Regions from separate parts of the Thalassotalea ponticola genome, predicted to be linked through region 1. Evidence: predicted binding sites of a transcription regulator. Region 1 holds the regulator's gene; the other holds the start of a gene.
What was found. Region 1 encodes LexA, which represses DNA repair genes until DNA is damaged. Its sites were predicted from a motif close to TACTGTATNNNNATACAGTA; they were not measured.
Positions count from the first base shown of each region.

Region 2: a site for LexA is predicted at 1,565-1,584, ahead of ACAY30_RS08385 (DNA recombination protein RmuC). Genes of this name have one in related genera too.

Region 1 covers NZ_CP166871.1:309,528-312,962, forward strand. The annotation lists gene coxB (cytochrome c oxidase subunit II) at 1-590, opposite strand, end outside; gene lexA (transcriptional repressor LexA) at 1,201-1,815, opposite strand; gene ACAY30_RS01405 (energy transducer TonB) at 3,266-3,435, opposite strand, start outside.
Region 2 covers NZ_CP166871.1:1,939,729-1,943,163, reverse strand. The annotation lists gene ACAY30_RS08390 (S9 family peptidase) at 1-1,463, shown strand, start outside; gene ACAY30_RS08385 (DNA recombination protein RmuC) at 1,605-2,930, shown strand; gene ACAY30_RS08380 (sodium-dependent transporter) at 2,938-3,435, opposite strand, start outside.

The DNA of each region.
Region 1 (3,435 bases):
ATAAAGCCTGGGTTTGCATCTTGCTTGACTGCAAACGCGGGTACCCACCACGAGTGAATGACGTCATCAGAGGTAATTAAGAAGCGGACTTTTCTATTTACCGGAATTACCAACGGCTTATCGACTTCTAACAAGTAATTTTCACCCTTGGGCGCGCCTTCACCTTCGCGATTGTCAAACTGTTCTCTCGGAGTGGCTAACACACTGTAAAACTCGATGCCTTGATCAAAGTATTTATAATGCCACTTCCATTGTGAACCGGTGACTTGAATGGTGATATCGGAATTTGAGTTATCTTCCATGGCGATCAGCGTTTTGGTTGCTGGCCATGCCATGGCAATAAGAATAAAAACAGGAATGGCCGTCCACAGTATCTCTACTTTCGTGCTTTCATGAAAATCAGCTGGCTTAGATCCCTTTGATTTACGGTGGAAAAGCATTGACCAAAACATGGCCCCAAATACGACAATACCGATGGCGGTACAGATCCACATGACCATCATATGCAAGTCATAGACATTTTGGCTGACATCCGTCACACCTTTAGTCATATTGAATTGCGACTCAGCATGAACTGAACTGACAAACATACTTGTCAACAACAGCCAACTCAGGTTGCGTCTTTTCACTCGACATCTCCTCTGCTTATTAAGCCAAAGAAAATACAGAAAGAAGGACAAGATACATCTTAATTCGATGTCGCAAATTTCCGTAAATTTTATTTTTATAGTGCGGTTGAAATTTCACCGCTGTTATTTACGTACAGCAAATCTACGTTGGGTTTTGATGTGGTAGATATTGCGCGTGTTATTGTTGTTATGTGTTGCGCTTTTTCGTTATTACGCGATACAAATGCCAATAACTGATTAATACGTATACTAGAATTACTCAATTTTTATACGAGGTAAAGCTGTTTGTGTAAAAAATGATAGAATTTTTGGATATTTAGTAATGACTACGTGTAGAGCAAATACTCTTTATTTTTTATGGATTTACGATTTTTTCGTCGGAGGGAAAAATGTTTCACACTAAAGGTGTCGGTGTAAAGGGATAGTGTTCTGCGGGACAAATAAAAAAGCGCCTTCAACAAAAGGCGCTTGATTGTTCGATTGTAAAAGGTGAGTTTCTATTGGTAGATAATAGAACTGCAGTTAGCAGTTAGCAGTTAGCAGTTAGCAGTTAGCAGTGAGACTACCGCTATTACATCCAGTCGGCGTTGCGAATAACACCTACTGCGATACCTTCAACATTAAAAGGCGTTGCGGCTAAATCAACGACAATCGGTTCAAAGTCTTTATTTTCGGCGTGTAAGTACACCACATTACCTTCTCGTTTAAAACGCTTTACGGTAACGTCATCTTCCACACGAGCAACAATAACTTGGCCATTGTGGATATCAGTTGTTTGATGCACGGCAAGTAAATCACCATCCATAATACCAATATCTTTCATACTCTCGCCGTTAACGCGCAGTAAGTAATCGGCGGCTGGATGAAATAGGTTGCCATCAATTTTGTATCTATCTTCAATGTGCTCTTGTGCCAAAATGGGTTCACCGGCAGCGACGCGACCAATAAGTGGTAGGCCGTCGTCGTCGATGTGCTCTTCTGCGAGTTTGATACCGCGTGACGTGCCTGGCAGCATTTCAATAAAGCCTTTCTTGGCTAGTGCTTTTAAATGTTCTTCGGCGGCGTTGGCAGATTTAAAGCCAAAAAAGTTAGCAATTTCAGCACGTGTCGGTGGCATACCGGTGGCGTTTATTGTTTCTTTGATTAAATCAAATATTTGTTGTTGTCTGGCAGTTAGTGCTCGCATGTTAATTTGGCCTGTTTATTCGTACAGTTACTGTTAGTATATACAGCTTGTGGATTATCGCAACAGCAAATTAAAAATAAGGTATGTGTGTGTGCAATCCAGTTTATTTCTAAAATAATCCAAGCAAAATAAACTGAGCAAATACTTTAATGCGGGTTAACTTCAGTGAACTGTCATGTTTTTGCTGGAAAATGATCGAAAATGAGGTGATAAGATCAAAAAATGAGCCTATCTAAGGTCTTTGTGATTTGAATGCCAATCTTTTGTATTTAACCAGTTATTGGTCCATATAAGCATCTTGTGACGTTGACTTAATTTGTATAAGTCTCGACTTGAACTGTCAGACGTGAATAATAGGTCTTAACCAAATCTGACAATCACACTAATCGTAGATCTGCTAATAGGCTATGACCGCTTTGTGCCATTTTCTGCCCGTTAGCAATTGCTAATATACGCTGGTTTCGAGGTAATAACACCTCAATAAGTGGCGCAAAATAGTTGGCTAAAATAAGCGAGGCACGAGCGCAGCCAACTGTTTTGCGTCCATGACTTTATTGCCTTGTTATGGGGATCTGCGCAACTTAAAAAGCTTAAATAAAAAGGCTAAACCAAAACAAATTAAACAAAGGGTTATAAAGCGATCAAAATTTGCTATATGAGTATTGTCAATATTCTCAGGAGATGAAAAAGCGCCTAAGAAATATAAGCCGATTGTCCATCCGACCAAAATCGGGCTGAATTTGTCAAACGCAAAATGAAAAGCATTCTTGACGTCCTCTAACACTCTTTTGATCCTCATAACAGTTGCAATAAGTGGAAATATCCATGAAACACGGAATTATTCCACGTTTTATTAAATGATAATTATCGGTATTACTAAACCGACCGTTGATCGCTCTTTACTGCCTGTTAGCCTAAAGGCTTTTCGCATTTGTGGCAATTGTTCTCAGGCCACCGAATGTTAAACGCACTTAAACCTCGGAATACCTGACCAGCACCGCAATTTGGGCATCGTAGATTCAAAGCGAACCAAATAACATATATTCCAAAACCCAATGCAGCTAAGAAGTGCCAAGTAATAAAACTCACATCATTTGGCGTATCTAAATATTTGTGAATGGCAGTCAACAACACTTGAATAGCCAGCATCCGGATTAATTTTTTCTTATTGTTATTCATCGTATTAATAAGGTCTGCTTATCGCTCAAAGCGGTAGTTGCCTCCGCCACTTCGCTTCATACTAACCTAACCGACCGCCAAGTCAAATATTCACTTTTATGAATAAAAATTCGAGGACTAAGCCTCGAATTTGTTGGTCGCCCCACTTAAGGTTAATGCCTTGTGAAGAAGGCGGTTTTCATTTATTCATATTAACGTCCTAGTAAGAATATTGAGCCTAACTAAAATATAATTCTAAGCACAACAATGTACGTAGCTCGACTCTGCAGTCTTAGCTCAGCCTAAAATCAATTTGTACACTATGGCACTTGCTTAATGCTGGCGAGCCACTTTTAGTCATAGGGATATATTCCCACTGTGAAAGAGCCTGTTTTGCAGCGTCTATAAAAGTATCTGAAGGAAATGACGATATTGGTTCAATATTTATTGGCTTGCCTTGTT
Region 2 (3,435 bases), 1.6 Mb from region 1:
GTTTTAACCAGCATATCTTTGTCGGTGCTATCGATGTTGATCAGGTGACGACTAACGCCAAAGACATCATGACTGATTGGGACACTGATTTTGCTGGTATGACGCAAGTTGCGTTCAGCGTCGATGGTAAAAAGTTAGCATTTTCTGCAAAAACACCGGGTGTTGACCATGCTTGGTCAACCAATTGGGATATTTTTGAAGTAGAGTTGGCGAACAATAACATCACCAATATTACCGAACAAAACACCGCCTGGGATGCGATGCCGGTGTACTCATCAGACGGCAAGTATTTGGCTTGGAAAGCGATGAAAACACCAGTGTATGAATCGGACAAGTACACGCTAACGATCAAAGACCTACAAACCGGCGATGTCAAACAAGTTGCACCGTTGTGGGATCGTTCGATTGCCAGCTTCCAATTTGATCACGACAATCGCTCGGTGATTGCGGTGGCCCAAGATGTTGGTCAAAAATCAATTTTTGAAATCGATCTCGCCTTCGGTGATGTCAACACCATCTTTAATGATGGCTATGCCGCAGATGTGTCTATCAATGGTGACAAGGTGTACTTTACTCGCCATAACTTAGCCAGCCCCGCCGATGTATACGTTATTTCAAAAGATGGTTTTGGCCTTCAGCAATTAACACAGGTAAACAAACAAGAGCTAGCCAATGTCGACATGGGGGCATTTGAACAATTCAAATTTAAAGGCTGGAACAACGAAGATGTTCATGGTTATTGGGTAAAGCCGGCCAACTTTAAACAAGGTCAAAAATACCCCATTGCTTTTCTAGTACACGGTGGCCCGCAAGGTAGTTTTGGCAATATGTTCCACTATCGTTGGAATGCGCAGTTATGGGCAGCACAGGGTTACGGCGTGGTGATGATAGATTTTCACGGTTCAACCGGTTATGGTCAACAGTTTACCGACTCAATAAGTGGTGATTGGGGAGGCAAACCCCTGGTTGATCTGCAAAAGGGTATGGCTTACATCAGCAAGCAACAGCCTTGGTTGGACGCTGATAACGCCTGTGCGCTAGGGGCGTCGTATGGCGGTTATATGATGAATTGGATCATGGGTAACTGGTCAGACGGTTTCAACTGTATCGTTAACCATGCAGGTCTGTTTGATATGAAGAGCTTTTACCACACCACTGAAGAGCTGTGGTTCCCAGAGCACGATTTCTCAGGGCCTTATTGGCAATTTAAACAAAATTACGACAAGTTTGATCCTTCAGCCCATGTCGATAACTGGACTATGCCGATGTTGGTTATTCAAGGTGAACTGGATTACCGCGTGCCTTACAGTCAGTCGCTGGCTGCGTTTACGGTATTGCAACGCAAGGGTATCGATTCACGCTTAGTGATGTTCCCCGATGAAGATCACCACATTCGCAACCCCGATAACTTAAAAGAATGGTATCGCGAAGTGTTTGCTTGGATGAAAAAATACCTCAAGTAAACGTCGCTTGACCATATACATTGATTAAAAAATCTCGTTGCTGATATTCAGCGACGAGATTTTTTTTAACGCTTTGCAATAGGGGCTATCTGTGATTTAATGACTGTACATATAACCAGTATAAAAAATCAAGAAGACCTTATGAGTTTGGATAACCCGTTATTACTGCCCATTGTGGTAGCGACGCTGATACTTTTACTGATCGGCTTAACCCTGTTTGTTATCAACCAATTAAAACAACTGAAAACCCAAGCGCAACACGACAGCCGTGACAACGCGGTAATGGCAGAAAAAATTGCTCACATTGATAAAATTAGTCAACAACAAAGTCAATTACAAAACAACTTTATCAACGCCACACAACAACAACTCGCGCAACTTCGATTGTCGTTGACCGAGCAATTGGCCGAGCACAAACAGCAGTTTAATAAGAATCAAATCGAGGCGATAAATCAGTTGGTTGGGCATTTGCAGAGCACTACCGCGCAAAACCGCGAAGAGTTGAGTCGAGCGATGCAAGCCAACGGCGAAGTTTTGGCCAAGCGGATGAACGAATTAACCCAAAACACCGATAAACGCCTACAGGAGATCTCCGCAGGTGTTGAAAAGCGCCTTTCAGAAGGCTTTGATAAAACCACGAAAACATTTAACGACATCGTCAAGCGTTTAGCGATTATTGACGATGCTCAGCGCAAAATAACCGAACTGTCTAGTAACGTGGTCAGTTTGCAAGAAGTGCTGTCGGATAAACGCTCTCGCGGCGCATTTGGTGAAGTTCAACTCAATGCGCTAATTCGCAATGTACTGCCCGAAAAACACTTTGCCCTGCAATATACCTTATCCAATGCCAAGATCGCCGATTGCATATTATTTTTACCGCAACCGACCGGTAATATCGTTATTGACTCGAAATTTCCGTTAGAAAGCTATCGCAAAATGACCGAAGTGGGAATAAGTGATGTCGAGCGGAAAAATTACCAGAATCAATTTAAACAAGATATCAAGAAACACATTAATGACATCAGCAGTAAGTATATCTTAGATAAAGAAACCGCTGATGGAGCCATTATGTTTTTACCGGCGGAGGCGATTTTTGCCGAAATTCACGCCCATTTCCCTGAGCTTGTTGAACTGGCATACCGCTCGCGGGTTTGGTTAACTTCGCCAACCACGTTAATGGCGGTACTTACCACCGTGCGCAGTGTGCTGAAAGACGAGGCGACGCGTCAACAGGTTCATATAATCCAAGAGCACTTACACATGCTAGGTACAGATTTTAATCGCTTTAAAGAGCGCTTTGATCATCTCGCCAGACATATTGATCAAGCCGCTAACGACGTTAAAAAAATTCATACATCAGCGAATAAAATCAGCAGTCGGTTTGAAAAAATTGAGCAGGTTGACTTGTCACAAGGTGATGATGACACCAAGCCTGCTCGGGTGTTTGAGCAGACGTTGGTGCGCTAATAGGGGGTTAGCTGTTGCTAATGACGTTAATAAACACTACCGAAAGCAATAAGGGGCAAACAAAACGCAAGTAGTTTGCCCAAAATTTCAACCACGGCTTTTGTTGTAGCAATTGTTTATCGGCAAGTTGATTGCCTCGCTTGTACATCCAACCCACGACGATAAAATAAAACAAGCCCATGATTGGCAGCTGGAACGAGTTCACCCAATTGATCACCATGCTAAAAAGTGGATCAAAGTTAAACACTAACGTCATGCTTGCCGACAACACGATAATCGATACCAGTAGCGTCGCCCGAGTCCGCGAATAGCCCTTGTCTTCAACCAAATAGGCAACCGGAACTTCCGTTGATGAAATCGTCGAGGTCAACGCTGCCATTGACATCAGTGAAAAGAACACCAGTGACACATAAATACCAATTTGGCCCATTGATTCAAATAGGGCGGGCAGGGTGGCAAAAATCAATTGCGGCCCACCAATAAGTTGACCATCGCGAAAGACTTC